Regions from separate parts of the Lysinibacillus sp. AR18-8 genome, predicted to be linked through region 1. Evidence: riboswitches for the same ligand, from Rfam matches in the RefSeq annotation. Region 1 holds a riboswitch; the other holds the start of a gene.
The links. A riboswitch is a leader RNA that binds a small molecule or an ion and turns the genes downstream of it on or off. The one in region 1 is predicted to bind cobalamin.
Positions count from the first base shown of each region.

Region 2: linked by a shared signal. The riboswitch ahead of BFM98_RS00470 (energy-coupling factor ABC transporter permease) and the one ahead of BFM98_RS07150 (ABC transporter substrate-binding protein) in region 1 are both predicted to bind cobalamin.

Region 1 is NZ_MDGU01000008.1:111,846-119,722, reverse strand. It holds gene yidC (membrane protein insertase YidC) at 1-109, shown strand, start outside; gene BFM98_RS07175 (YwiB family protein) at 266-697, shown strand; gene argS (arginine--tRNA ligase) at 697-2,364, shown strand; gene BFM98_RS07165 (MerR family transcriptional regulator) at 2,597-2,986, shown strand; gene BFM98_RS07160 (class I adenylate-forming enzyme family protein) at 2,979-4,481, shown strand; gene BFM98_RS07155 (acyl-CoA dehydrogenase family protein) at 4,483-6,150, shown strand; cobalamin riboswitch at 6,208-6,390, shown strand; gene BFM98_RS07150 (ABC transporter substrate-binding protein) at 6,528-7,496, shown strand; gene BFM98_RS07145 (FecCD family ABC transporter permease) at 7,493-7,877, shown strand, end outside.
Region 2 is NZ_MDGU01000001.1:95,116-102,992, forward strand. It holds gene BFM98_RS00450 (S8 family serine peptidase) at 1-1,549, opposite strand, end outside; gene BFM98_RS00455 (energy-coupling factor ABC transporter ATP-binding protein) at 1,697-2,533, opposite strand; gene cbiQ (cobalt ECF transporter T component CbiQ) at 2,530-3,303, opposite strand; gene BFM98_RS00465 (energy-coupling factor ABC transporter substrate-binding protein) at 3,309-3,581, opposite strand; gene BFM98_RS00470 (energy-coupling factor ABC transporter permease) at 3,585-4,331, opposite strand; cobalamin riboswitch at 4,481-4,665, opposite strand; cobalamin riboswitch at 4,917-5,098, shown strand; gene BFM98_RS00475 ((2Fe-2S) ferredoxin domain-containing protein) at 5,245-5,616, shown strand; gene cobJ (precorrin-3B C(17)-methyltransferase) at 5,621-7,288, shown strand; gene BFM98_RS00485 (sirohydrochlorin chelatase) at 7,303-7,877, shown strand, end outside.

The DNA.
Region 1 (7,877 bases):
GATCCTCATTTTTAGTCTGTTCAATCCAGCGATTATCCCGATCTATTGGACTGTTAGTGCTTTATTGTTAATAGTTCAACAATTGATTATAAAAAAATGGTATAGATAAAATGAAATCCTCTCTTTCCGTTATTGGAAGGAGAGGGTTTTTATTTTCTCGAATAAACTTGTTGAGGAGCTTTACATCACTTCTATCTTGAAAAACCATAAGTATTCATCCTATAATAAAAAGGTTATAGTAAAAGACTAAAAAGGGGCATCCGTTATGGCGAACGAAGTAAGATCGCATGTGAACATAAAGCTCATTTCTACCATTCGTCCAAGTGATGGGGAGTCCGAAAGTTATGAAATGTGGCTCAAAGGGCAGCTACTTGAAAAGGCAGGAAGCTTGTATTTGAAATATGATGAGGTGCAGGAGGATAAAATCGTCCGCACAACGATGAAGTTAGGTCATGAGAAGGCACTAATTATGCGTGCTGGAGCGGTTAATATGCGATTACCGCTGAACATAATCGAACAACAAAAAGGGCATTATGAAAGTGAGTTCGGTTCTATGCCCCTCGTGATTGATACGAAAAATATGACGTTTACAAAACTGGCAACAAGCGGAGATTTCCATGTACAGTACGATTTACTAATGGGTGGGCAATCCGTTGGCAACTATACATTAGATATTACATTTACGGAGGTACAATGATGAACGCAGTAGAACAAGTACAACAGGCTATTAAAGCAGCGATCGTGCAGGCTGTTGAAAAAGCTGGTCTCGTTGAGGCTGGCACAGAATTATCGATTCACCTAGAAACACCAAAGGATAAAGCAAATGGTGACTATGCAACAAACATTGCGATGCAATTAACGAAGTTAGCTAAAAAGCCACCACGTGCTATCGCCGAAGCTATTTTAGAAAATCTTGATCCATCAGGCACTGATATTGAAAAGATTGATATTGCTGGCCCAGGCTTCATGAATATCACAGTGCGTAAAGATTTCCTAACAGAGGTAGTGACACAGGTGCTTGAGCAAGGTACGGACTATGGCCGCTCAAATGCAGGTGCTGGGGAAAAGATTCAAGTGGAGTTCGTTTCAGCAAATCCTACTGGAGATCTTCACCTAGGTCATGCTCGTGGCGCTTCTGTTGGTGATTCCTTATGTAATGTGTTGGATATGGCTGGTTACAGTGTCTCTCGTGAATATTATATTAATGATGCAGGTAATCAAATTAATAACTTAGCTTATTCATTAGAAGCTCGTTATAAACAAGCATTAGGAATGGAAGCTGAAATGCCAGAAGACGGCTATCATGGGCAAGATATTATTGATATTGCGGGTAAATTAGCAAAAGAGCATGGGGATGCAATTTTAGCAAAATCAGATGATGAGCGTTTTGCCTTCTTCCGTCAGCACGGTTTAGCTTTAGAATTAGATAAATTAAAAACAGACCTAGCAAACTTCCGTGTAAATTTTGATGTCTGGTATTCTGAAACGTCTCTATATGAAAACGGGAAAATCGAAGTAGCTTTAGATAAATTAAAAGCTAATGGACATGTGTTTGAAGAGGATGGTGCTACTTGGTTCCGCTCTACAACATTTGGTGATGATAAAGATCGTGTGCTAATTAAAAATGATGGGTCATTCACGTATTTAACACCAGATATTGCTTATCACGAAGACAAAATTGTCCGTGGCTTCGATAAATTAATCAATATTTGGGGAGCTGATCATCACGGATATATTCCACGTATGAAAGCAGCGATTCAAGCACTTGGTTATGATCGAGATACGTTAGAAGTGGAAGTTATTCAAATGGTTCAGCTTTATAAAAACGGTGAAAAATTCAAGATGTCTAAGCGTACAGGGAATGCAGTAACTATGCGTGAGCTTGTAGAAGAGGTTGGTCTTGACGCAGTTCGTTACTTCTTTGTAAAAACAGCTGGCGATTCTCATATGGACTTTGATCTTGACCTTGCAGTATCACAATCTAATGAAAACCCTGTGTACTATGCACAATATGCGCATGCACGTATTTCATCTATTTTACGTTCAGCAAATGAACAAGGCTTTGCTGCTACAACAGAACATCTCAATTTATTAACAGCAGAAAAGGAAATTGATTTACTGAAAAAGATTGGTGATTTCCCGAAAGTGGTAGCGGAAGCAGCGAAACACCGCACACCGCACCGTATCGCAAACTATATTCAAGAAACAGCAGCTGCATTCCACAGCTTCTATAATGCAGAAAAAGTATTAGATGCTTCAAATAAAGAGTTAACAGAGGCTCGTTTAGCATTAATTACGGCTGTCCGCACAACAATTGCGAACGCATTACGTTTAATCGGCGTATCTGCACCTGAAAAAATGTAATTAAACTTTAGGCTCCTAACATGAAAAGTGTTAGGGGCTTTTTTTAATGGATAGAAGGCTGAATATGAGAGATAAAGTTCCGAATGTGTTGGATAGAAAGACAAAAGAAACGGATAAACCGTGGGAAATTAGCTGTCCCAAACTTTATTTTTCTGTTAATTCCGAAAATTTTGTTGAAGTTTACGTTAACGTCAATGGTATACTGTTGCCAATTAGGAAAGGGGAGATGGTTTTGAAGACGATTCAGGAGGTAGCAAAGGAGTTTAATGTGTCTACGCGGACAATACGTTATTATGAGGAACTTGGGCTTCTTTGCCCCCATCGTTCATCTACCAACCAACGAACCTTTTCCAAAAAAGAATTGGCGAAACTCAAGCTTATTTTCAGAGGCAAGCGGTACGGATTTTCTTTAGAGGAAATCAAAGAGATGGTTTTACTATTTGATTTTGATCGCTCAGGAATTCAGCAATTAGAGCGAACGGTTGAATACGGGGAACAAAAAATTCAAGAGATTGACAGTAAAATAGCTGAGCTGACGCAGATGAAGCATGAGTTACAACAAATGCATGGCATGTTTAGCGAAAAATTAGCGACTTTAAAGGGAGAGATGCAAGATGAATAGTTCCAATTTATTAGCACGTAATGCCCGTAAGTATCCGAAAAATGAAGCCGTTATTTGTCATGGCAGAAGAGTAACCTACCAAGATTTAGATAAGCAGGTGACATGTTTTAGTAATGCTTTACTAGAGCAGGGAGTAAAGCAGGGGGATAAGGTTTTAATTTTTATGCCAAACGTTTTAGAGTTTGTTGTCAGTTACTTTGCTATTCAGCGTATTGGAGCGATCGTTGTGCCAGTCAATGCGAAGTTTACATTGCAAGAAGTAGAGTACGTGGCGCAGCATGCCGAGGCGAAGGCAATTGTCGTACATGAGGCTATTTTTGCAGCAGTTGAACAGCTAGCCGGTATTCCGTTAAAAATTAAAACAGGTCAAGAAAAAGTGGGATGGCATCAGTATGAATCAATGCTTCAAAATGCTAGTACACAAACAATTGATTGTCAGTTACAAGAGGATGACCCTTCCACGATTTTATATACATCTGGCACGACAGGAAAACCAAAGGGTGTGTTATTTAGCTACCGTAATATTTTAACAGTGGCGCAAATGATAGCTGTTGAAATGGAGGTAAAGCCTGAGAGCCGTATTTTGCTTATGATGCCATTAACACACTCTGCACCATTACATTTATTTTTAATGGCGGGTGTATTGGTAGGCTCAACAAATGTATTAACACCAACTTTTACACCCGATTTATTCATTGATTCCATTGAAAAGGAGAAAACAACACATTTCTTTGGTGCACCTGTTGCTTATTTATTAACGGCACAACTGCCAAGGCTACATTCGGCAGATTTGTCTTCTATGAAATGGTGGGTCTATGGTGGGGCACCGTTATCTCAAAGTGAGGTTCGGTTCATTCAGCAGGCATTCCGCACAAATAATTTGACTTGTGTATATGGATTAACAGAGGCAGGTCCAAGTGGCTCATTATTATTTGGCAAGGAGCATGAAGCAAAGGCAGGAAGTATTGGTCAGCGGGCGCCACTTGGTACAGAGTTGCGTATTGTGAATGACAGTGGAGAAGATGTAAATGTAGGCGAAGTGGGGGAAATTGTCTTGTTGGGTGAGGGCAACATGCTTGGCTACTATAAGGATGAAGTAGCTACTAATGAAGCCTTTATTGATGGTTGGTTAAAAACCGGAGATCTAGCTCGCAAGGATGAAGATGGTTTTATTTGGATGGTAGATCGTAAAAAGGATGTCATTATTTCGGGAGGTGTCAACATTTATCCGAAAGAAATTGAAGATTGTTTATTGAGCTTTGAAGGTATATTCGAGGTTGCGGTAATTGGTGTACCACATCCGCAATGGGGGGAAACTGTAAAGGCGGTGTATTCTGCTAAACAAGACATCCATGAGGAAGCTTTGAAAGCTTATTTAGAGGAGCATCTTGCAAAGTTTAAAATACCACGTATTTTTGAAAAAGTAGAAGCGCTACCACGCAATGCATCAGGCAAAATATTAAAACAAAATTTAAAGGGGCAAGAGGTGAGATAGCATGAAAGTATTACAACAAGAAGCAATGCGTACTACGAACTTTTTTACTGAAGATGACACGCTTCAAAAAATAGTGGAAATGATGTTAGATAAAGAGTTTTTATCCTATGCCCAACGAGAGTTAACAGATTTTGGTGAGCTATGTGCAGGTGATATTGATGCGAGGGCAAAGCATACAGATCGACAGGGTGAGCCTCGCCTTCAAAGATATGATGCCTATGGTGAAGAGATATCAGAGGTTTGGGTTAATGATGGCTATAAAAAAACGATTGAAGAGACATATAATACTGGGATTGTAGGTTATGTACACAAGCATATTCCGCAGCTAGGACACAAGGGGAATTATGTTTATAGCTTTGCACAAGGTTATTTGCTATCACATGCAGAGCCCGGTTTTTATTGTCCAGTAACATTGACAATGGCAACTGCCTATCTATTAGATCATTATGCAGATGAAGAGGTAAAGCAGCGTTTTTTACCACATGTGTGTGCAACAGGTGACACAGATTTATATGAAGGTGCGACCTTTTTAACAGAACGTCAAGGGGGCTCTGACGTAGGTGCAAATGTGGTGGAGGCGAGAAAGGATGGCACTGCTTATCGTCTATATGGTGAAAAATATTTTGCATCCAATGCGGGCATGTGTGGTGTAGCGATGGTATTAGCACGACTAGAAGGTGCGCCAGCAGGTTCCAAAGGCTTAACATTGTTTGCAGTTCCTTGGCGCAAAGAAGATGGAACAACAAATCATTTACGTATTCGCCGACTGAAAGATAAGCTAGGCGTTCGGGCAGTTCCCTCTGGTGAGGTAGAATTTGATGGTGCACTTGCCTATGTTGTAGGGGAGCAAAATAAAGGGATTTATTATATGCTAGAAGCACTAAATCTCTCTAGAATTTGTAATGCAGTCGCTTCAATTGGTATTATGCGTCGCGGCTTCTTAGAGGCAAAACATTATGTAAGCAATCGACATGCATTTGGCAAGCCCTTAACACAGTACCCTATGATTCAGGATACTTTAGGGAAATTTGCAGCTAAGTTGCACGTGGAAGTAGCGACAGTTTTTGATCTTATCCAATTATACGATAAAGTGACAAGTGGACAGGGAACTCAGCAAGATCTTATTATGAATCGTTTATATATTGCCATTATGAAAAAGGAAACAGCAGAGCAAGCTGTTCATTATGCTAGTGAGGCAATTGAATTACACGGAGGTAATGGCTATATAGAAGACTTTGTAACGCCCCGCTTATTAAGAGACGCCCAAGTGTTAACGGTGTGGGAGGGTACGGCTAATATTTTGGCCTTAGAACTCATTCGTTTAGTAGATAAGTTTCATGCTCATGAACTGTTTGTACAGGAGATGGAGGAACGATTAGACAAATTAGCTGACAGCTCACTAGTACAAATCGTTAAAGAACAATTGGCGAATATGTCTGTGAAACTGCAAATTTTTAGCGCTTTAGACGAGGCAACGAAAACTTTTGAATCTAAGGGTATGGCGGAAAAAATGGCTCACCTTTATGAAAGTGTCATAGCGGTTGAGTGGGCACATAAATTTGGTGGGAAATATGAAAAACTAGCGGACGTTTATTTAGAACAGACATGGTCATTAAGAGAAATGGGTGCTCAAATGAAAACAGTCCAATACTTTTCTGAAATTGTATAATGGCCGGGGAGTCGTCTTGAATGGAGGCGACTTTTTTCATTTTCATGTATAATGAAATCAACTGAATATTATAAAGGTTCTTTACTTAAGTAAAGTGAAAAGGGAAATCGGTGTAATTCCGATGCGGTCCCGCCACTGTAAGTGTGAGTTTTTTCAAATGATGCCACTGAAGATTTCGGGAAGGCTTGAAAAATCGCAAGTAGCACTAGCCAGGAGACCTGCCTTTATAACGACATGACAACCTACGAGGATAGGGTGGTGGATTTTGTATCAGTTTTTTTGGTGCGATTTTGCCCCCTCATCGATCAAAGATGAGGGGTTTTATTTTGATGTAGAATAAAGCGAAATGTCGCACGGATCAACGAAGGAGGATTCACATGAAGAAATTTTGGAAAATAGGATTATCAGCATTTTTAGCAGTAGGCTTGCTAGCTGCTTGTGGGCAGGAAGCAAAAGATAACAAGCCATCTAACGAGCAGCAAACACAGCAAGAAACAGCACAGGTGGATGAAGCAACATTCCCAATGACGATAACAGATGCCCTTGGTAAGGACATTACACTTGAAGCACCTCCTGAGAAAATTGTTTCACTTATTCCAAGTAATACTGAAATCCTTTTTGGACTAGGTTTAAATGATGAAATAGTTGGTGTTACGGACAACGACGATTATCCGCCAGAGGCAGCTGAGAAGGATAAGGTTGGCGGTATGGAATACGATATTGAAAAAATTATTGCCTTAAAACCAGATATCGTTTTTTCACACGAATCTAGCATGTCTCTTTCAGAAGAGGCTATTGCACAGCTTGAATCAGCAGGTTTGAAAGTATTTGTTGTAAAAAATGCACAAGACTTTAATGAAACATATACAACAATTGAGCAACTTGGACGTGCTACAGGGAAATTACCAGAGGCAGAAAAAATTGTCGCTAATATGAAGGCAAAAGTAGAAGAAGTTTTGTCTAAAGTCAAGGATGTTGAACCCAAAAAAGTGTTAGTTGAAGCATCAGATGAGCCAGATATTTATACAGCTGGCAATGGTACATTTATGAACGCTATGCTTGAAATGATCAATGCAGAGAATGTAGCTGTAGATGGCGATAATTGGTATAAAATTGATGCAGAACAAATTATCGCAAAAAATCCAGATGTCATCGTGGTGACATATCATTATGTACCAGATATTTTAACGAAAATACCAAAACGTGCGGGCTTTGATACGATTAATGCCGTAAAAAATAATGCGATTGTGCAGGTAGATGAAAGTACGACAAGTCGTCAAGGGCCACGTTTAGCTGAAGGTCTAGAAGAATTAGCAAAAGCAATCTATCCTGAGGTATTTAAGTGAAAAAAATAGCACTAGCCTATACATTAACATGTACGCTTCTTCTTATTAGCATCTGGTGTGGCGTAGCGATAGGCTCGGTTCATATTCCATTAGAAGTATTGTGGAATAAGGCGGTTGATGAAACAGCCGCCAATATCTTTTGGAAAATTCGTTTGCCTCGCGTGTTATTAGCGGGACTAGTAGGCGCATCTCTAGCTATTGCTGGAGCAGCTTTCCAAGGTTTATTAAAAAATCCATTAGCAGATCCATATACACTAGGGGTTTCATCAGGGGCTTCTGTTGGTGCTGTTTTAACGATCTTTTTTAGTATTTCTATACCTGTTGTCGGTTTGTATGCGCTGCCAATTTTCAGTATGATTGGTGCTATCATCACGATGGTAG
Region 2 (7,877 bases), on a different contig from region 1:
CACCAATAACAAGCGTTCCCTTTTGATCTGCTTTAAATAGATAACCTTCTTTTTTTCCTACGCGAACATCATTGACATGGATAGGCTCTACATCTCCAATCCCGCTATTTGGGTAGAAATATAAATCAAAGGCATAGTCGTATTTGTCAGCGCCTTTTAATGTTAATTGAGCATATTCATTTTCTTCTAAATCGACTTTATACCATTTCTTTTCGTCTTGCTGTTCAAAAGCACCCTGTTCTGTATTTAGCTTATTTTTAGCAAGGATCTTGGCGTTCTTAATACGATCTTCCTTTGTCTCTGAATAATGCTTAGGCAATTTATTTAAATCAAATTGTAATGCTTTTACAGGATCAACTAATCCGTGACCATAAGTAAGATCATAGCCTTTCTCGCCCAAATCTTGTGCGGTCATTTCTAAAATCGCTTCTATTTGATGCGGTTTTAAAGATGGGTCTTTGGATTTAAGAAGAGAGGCGATACCTGCCACGACAGGAGAAGCCATGGATGTTCCACTAAACTTGACAAAAGATGATCCTTTCTTCGCATCATGAACGGTACTATAAATGTCTTCACCTGGTGCAACAATATCCACAGATGGTCCGTAATTGGAGTAGCTTGATAGTTTGTTGCGTTCGTTTGTTGAACCAACACTAATGACACCTTCGAAAGAAGCGGGGAAGGAATATTCATCTGTCGATTCATTTCCTGCGGCCGCCACAATTGTAATCCCACTATCAATCGCCTTCTGAACGGCTTCCTTCATCAGGGGAGATTCACCATAGCCTCCTAGACTCATATTAATGACGTCAACGCCCTGCTCAATTGCATAAAGAATACCCTGTGCAATAATGAAATCATTAGCACCTTCTTTGCCGTTAAATACATCAATTGGCAGTAACTTTGCATTCGGATTAATCCCATGCCCACCTACGCCATTATCTTTTGCTGCGGCGATAATACCTGCCACATGTGTTCCGTGATCGCCTGAATAGGTAGTATTAGCAGGTGCTGCTGCATTATAGGGTGGGAGTACTTGTGACTTTAGATCGGGGTGTTTAAAATCTACACCAGAATCAATGACAGCAACTGTGACATCATGGTTGCCTGCTAATTCTAGTGCCTTATCCATTTGCAGTAAGTTTAAATGATACATCTCTTGTTTTTTAGGATCAGCTTCTTTATTAAAAGAATGATAGATGTAACTAGGAGATACACTTGATATTCCGTTTTGCTTTAAATAGTAAGAGACGGCTTTTTCGATCGATACGCCTTTATTTAGTTGTACAACATCATACCCTAATGAAGGAATGGAGCGGATGACCTTGGAGCCAATTTTTTTATGTACGTTTTTATCAAGACCTGAATGCTTGATAACAATTGTATCCTTACTCATCCATTTTTCTTCATTCTTCTCTGTTTGTTTCGCACTGTTTGCCAGCATGTTTTTCGCTTTATGCTGAGGTGCCTCAGCAAAGGCAGAAGCAGCAGGAACCATGAGTGCAGCAGATGCTACAACAGCGACTGATTTTTTATACCAACTTTTCAATTGTTATCTCTCCTTGGTGTTATAAATTAAATCTCGACTATATTAATACGGACAAAGATTAGAAAAGTTTCGTAATGGAGGAAAATTTTTCTTTGCTATTTTAATTTTTGGTAGGTATAACGAAAAAACCTAGCATTATTAAAAGCTTTAGATCTGTTCTATTAATTGTTGTAGCTCCTGCTTGGAACGAGGGATGTTGATATTTTCCTGCAATAGCTTCTTTTTTTGCAAAGCTATGACCATTTCAAAAATCCATGGACGTTCAAGATGCGCGCGATGTAACAATTCGTCTTCATAAAACAAGGTGATTGGATCACCGTTATAAATAATTTTTCCAGCCTCCATAACAATGATTAGATCTGCCCATTCATAGGCGAGAGGTATGTCATGGGTTGCTAGTAAAATGGTTCTCTCACCATCATCTAATTTGGCTAAGTATTGTAATACTTGTGTAGCATAATAATTATCAAGACCTGCTGTTGGTTCATCTAACAAAAGGACAGAGGGCTCCATCGCTAAAACACCTGCCATTGCTACACGTTTTTTCTGACCTACGCTTAAAAAATGAATGGGTTTATCAAGCAAATCTTCCACTTCGGTTTGCGCAACGGCCCATGCTATTTTTTCTTCCGTTTTTTCAGTAGACCAGCCGAGATTCAATGGGCCAAATGCTATATCTTGCTTGACGGTCCCTGAAAAAAGCTGATGATCTGCATTCTGAAAAACAATGCCGACTTTTTGGCGTAGGGCCTTTAAAGCTTTTCGACTATATTCCAGATCGTTGCCTTCGAATACAATCGTTCCAGCTGTAGGTTTTAAAATACCGTTAAGATGCTGAAATAAAGTCGATTTTCCTGCGCCATTATGTCCGAGTATGGCGATTTTTTTACCTTTTGGAATGTCTAATGTAATATCTGACAACGCCTTCGTACCATCCGCATAGGCATAAGATAATTGGTTGAGTTCAAAATAAAATGCTGTCATGTAAAATACCCTCCATATATGATGAGGACTAGTAAAATAGCTGCCATGCCTAGCCAATTTTTCTTGCTATAAGAGCCCATCTCTTGCCAGTAGACGGCCTCGCCTCCACGTGATTGCACGGCATTGTTGAGCTCTCGGCTACGCTGAAACATTTCCACAAATAATGTCACAATAAGCATGGAGACAGAGCGTAGCCATTGCATCGGTGAATGATAGCCAAGACGTGCTTGCTGGGCGAGATGTATATTTTGCATGCTTTCTAAAAACATAAAAATAAAACGATAGATTAGTTCGACGAGCTCCACTAATAAAGAGGGGAGTCGCCATTGTCGTAGCACATAACATATTCCTTGTACGGAAGTGGTTAGAATTAAAAAGTATAAACAACTAATGCTACCAAGGACAATAAAGAACAGCTGTTGCGCTGCTAACACACTTGCATTCCCAATAAAGACAGCCCAATTCCTAAATGTAAACGACCAAATATGGGCAGGGAGTGTATTCGTTGATGATGTAAAGGAAAGTAAAATAGATACGAGACTTGTTAATAAGAAAAAGCTAGGTAGCAATAATAATTTGCCGTAGTATGCAAGCGGAATTTTTGCACCTAAAATGATAAAAGCACTCATTACAAAAAATGTAATGAGTGAAAGTCGTTCATCTCTCATGATGAGCGTTATGAGAAGTAGTCCAAGTGAAAATATCATTTTTTCTAGCGGATGAACGGACGCTAGCTTATTCAGATAGGCATACTTATCAATGAGTAACATAATGGTTAACCTTCTTTGTGTTTGCCACGCATATAGCCGATGAAGTAGCCAATAAAGCCAGCTCCTATAGCTGCCTGTAGCACGAATAATAAGCTTTCGATTTCACCACTTGGTGGCTCCCATAGACTTTCAAACCATGGTTCATATTCCGCATTAATTTCACCAATAGCTGCTTCTGCTTCTCCATCAGCACCACCAAATTCAGCACCTTTTTGTATGAATAAGGGAATGATGGCTAACAACACAACAATTGCTAATAACAATAAATTTTTCTTCATTTGTTAATGTGCCTCCTTTGTTGAGAAAACACGTAACGTTTTTAATTCGCTAACATTGTATTTTTTCAAGAAATTCATCACAATGACCGTTAAAATTCCTTCACTCACTGCTAAAGGAATTTGAGTTAAGGCAAAAATACCTGCAAACTTTGTAAAGGATGCCATAAAGCCTCCAACCTCTGAAGGAAAGGCTAGTGCTAGTTGTACAGAAGTCACAATGTATGTACCTAAATCACCAAGCATAGCTGCAAAGAATATGGCTAGTGAAAATGACAACCCTACTTTTTGAGCCCCTTTAAAGACAAAGTAAGCAATAAAAGGACCAACAATAGCCATAGAAAAGGCATTAGCCCCTAAAGTTGTAATTCCTCCATGAGCTAATAATAAAGATTGAAATAATAAAACGATTGTTCCAATTACACTCATTGCTAGAGGGCCAAAGAGTACTGTCCCAAGTCCTACACCAGTTGGGTGAGAGCAACTACCTGTAACTGAAGGGATTTTTAGGGCGGATAGCACAAAGGCAAAGGCTCCTGAAAGCCCCAAAAGCATTTTTGTTTCAGGATTTTCATCAATGGTTTTTCGAATAGAACGCAATCCTAGAATGATAAATGGGATAGAGATCACCCACCAAAAAATAGCCCATTCGATTGGTAAAAAACCTTCCATGATATGCATGGCAAAGGCACGTTTTGGCACGATTAAAAAGGCCAGTAAAAAATAACTAAGTTTCCACCATGATAATTTCAAAAAGCTTTCCTCCTAACTAATTAATAGATTTTTAGAATATTGCGTGCGTAATTAAAAAAAGCACTTCTCCTTAGGTGGAAAAGTGCATAGCTAAAAAAGCAAATAACAGTCTCATCTGCTAAGCCGCACACCTATCCTCGTAGGTTGAAACGATCACTTATTTTTCGGCAGGTCTCCTGGCTCTAGTTCAATGCTTTATAGGTCTTCCCATCCGTTAGACAGTGACATATTCTATAAAGCTCCCTATTACAGTGGCGGGACCGCGCCGGACTCAAACCGGCTTCCCTTTTAAGCAAAATGACAAGCACTTTGCACCGAAAAAAATTCAAATTGTGAGATTTCACGACAAAGTGTAACATGAATTTCCATAAATATGCTATACCTTTTATGAAATTTTTTTAATTAAAGGTCAACGGTGAATATTCTGATAAAATTTTGTGCGCAAATTATATAGATTGTATAAATTTCATACCTAGTTCCATTCAAAATTGATAAATTTGTCATAAATTTTTAAAGAAATATTGAAATTTTAAAATAATAAGATATGATAAAGACAGTTTTCTATTTAAAATTCTAATAAAAATTTCATATAAAACGTCAATAAGTGCTCGAATAGCTCGAGATAATAGGGAAATTGGTGAAAATCCAATACAGCCCCCGCTACTGTAATAGCTGATGAAATCGCAAAGCCACTGGTGCAAACTTGGGAAGGTGCGACAGTAAAATGAAGCTTAAGTCAGGAAACCTGCTTATTTGATTGTGCATGCAAACTTTTCGGAGGGAGAAGTTGAAGCGAAAGCGGGTACCTGTATTTCATTCTATTCGTTTTTATTTGGCTTCTACAAAACCTTTACTCTTCGTTATAGAGTAAAGGTTTTTCTTTTTCCAAAAAGCAAATGAGGGGAGACAGAAGATGACAACTTGGAATTTAGAGGGGATGAAAACACATCTCTTTATTTGCAATGGCAGTAGCTGCATGAAAAAGGATGGGGAGGAAATTACCTTAGCCATTCGAGATGAGATACAGCGGCAAGCACTCGATCAGGAAATACATACGACAAGAACGCGCTGTAATGGACGCTGCAAGGATGCTTGTGTGGTAATCGCTTATCCTCAAGGAAACTGGTATCGTGTGCCATCAACAGAGCATGCTAGAACACTAGTACAAGATTTACATCATGAATCCTTATACAACGAACATGTCTTTACACTTCGTGAAGGTACATTACAGCGTACTGCTCAAACAACTGCTATTAAAGGGATCGAAAAGGTGAAAGAGGGGTAACAACATGGCGCAAAAAGGAAAAATTTTCGTAGTAGGCTTTGGACCTGGAGATTTTAAGCATATTACGACACGTGCAGTAGAGGCTTTACAACAAAGTGATATGATTATAGGCTATAAAACCTATGTAGAGCTGATTCAAGATTTAGTAAGTGCAAAATCGATTGTTAGTACAGGCATGACAGAAGAAGTGTCGCGTGCACAGGAAGCCGTTCGTCAAGCCGAAGCAGGGAGCATCGTCTCAGTAATTTCGAGTGGTGATGCAGGCGTCTATGGCATGGCAGGATTAGTCTATGAGGTGTTAATTGAGCTAGGCTGGACAGAAGCAACAGGAATTGAAGTTGAAATTGTTCCTGGGATTTCTGCGATTAATTCATGCGCTAGCATACTTGGTGCACCTATTATGCATGATGCTTGTACAATCAGTTTGAGTGACCATCTAACACCTTGGAATTTAATTGCAAAGCGTGTCGAGGCAGCTGCAATGGCGGACTTTGTCATTGCTTTATACAATCCTAAAAGTGGACGTCGAACAAGACAAATTGTCGAGGCTCAACGAATACTCTTAGAATATCGTTCGCCAGACACACCAGTTGGGCTTGTGAAAAGTGCCTATCGAGAACGTCAAGAAGTGACCATGACAACACTAGCAGAAATGCTAGAACATGATATTGGTATGTTGACAACTGTCATTATCGGGAATTCGTCAACATTTTTCTATGACAATAAGATGATTACGCCCCGCGGTTACCAACGTAAATATACTCTGGGTGAAGAGAAACAGCCATTACGTCCACATCAACGTTTACGCGAAGAAAATGAACCTTGGGCAATGAACCAAGAGACGGGAACAGCGCGAAATGACTTTACGGCTGACCCTAATGCAGGGCGCTTTAATAAACCCAGTATAGCCGCTACGCCAAAGCCTAAAAAAACAGCTCTTGAAATGGCTACAGCGGCACTTGCAATGGTAAAAGGGACAAGCGCAGTCAAAGTAACACCGAAGCTTGTACAGCAAAAAATAGAATCTATTTTTGAATTAGCAGTAAGTCCTGGTGTAGCCAATAAGTTTTTTACTCCCCAGCAAATGATGACGTTAGCGGAGGTCGTTGGGGATGAGGGGACGATGGAATACACACCAGATCATCAAATTCATTTGAAAATACCAACGACTGCCCCTGAACAGATCACAGAGAAATTACAGGAAGTAGGGTTTTTATTAGCCCCGATTGGTGATGTGTTATCACTGAAGGCTTGTGATTTTTGCTACGGTGAAAAGGCTGATTCAATACCATATGCAGAGGAAATACAAGAAAAACTAGGCGGTATGTCCTTACCGAAGACATTAAATATTGGCTTTAATGGCTGTGGGATGGCCTGTTATCGGGCTGTATTTGATGATATTGGTATCGTCTACCGCAAAAGTAAATTTGATGTCTTTATTGGAGCAAAACCAGTCGGTCGTACAGCACACGCAGCACAGCCTGTTGTAGAAGGGCTGGAGCCTGAGCAGCTGATTCCACTCATTACAGATATTATTGAAGAATATAAAGCAAATGCTCATCCAAATGAACGCTTATTTAAATATTTTAAACGTGTGAAAAAAATACTGCATTTTACGTATCAAGATATGTCTTCCAAAATAAAAGTAGAGCCAGCTCCGTGCGGCGACTAGTAAGGAGTAGAGAGATGAAAGCTATTTTATTTGTCGGCCATGGGAGCCGTTTAGCAGCAGGAAATGATGAGGTTCGTACATTTATCGAACAAATGACACCGCGTATTGATGAACAATTTTTAGTGGAAACTTGTTTCCTTGAATTTGCTTCACCTAACATCGAAGAAGGTATTACAAACTGTGTGAAAAAGGGAGCTACAGAGGTACATGTAATTCCAATCATTTTACTGCATGCAGGCCATTCAAAGCTGCATATTCCAGCGGAAATCGAGCATGCACGTGAGCATTATCCAACGATTACCTTCACATATGGTCAAACAATTGGTATCCATGATGAAATCTTTGCCATTTTACAAGATCGCCTAGCTGAAATTGGCTTTAATTCAGAACAAGAGCAGGAAGACACAGCGATTTTATTGATTGCACGAGGTGGCAGTGATCCATCTGCTAATGGTGATTTTTATAAAATCACGCGACTTTTATGGGAAAAACTACCTGTAAAATACGTAGAAAGTGCTTTTATGGGTGTCACAGATCCACGAGTTGAAGAAGGAATTGAACGTTGTGTCAAACTAGGTGCAAAAAAAAT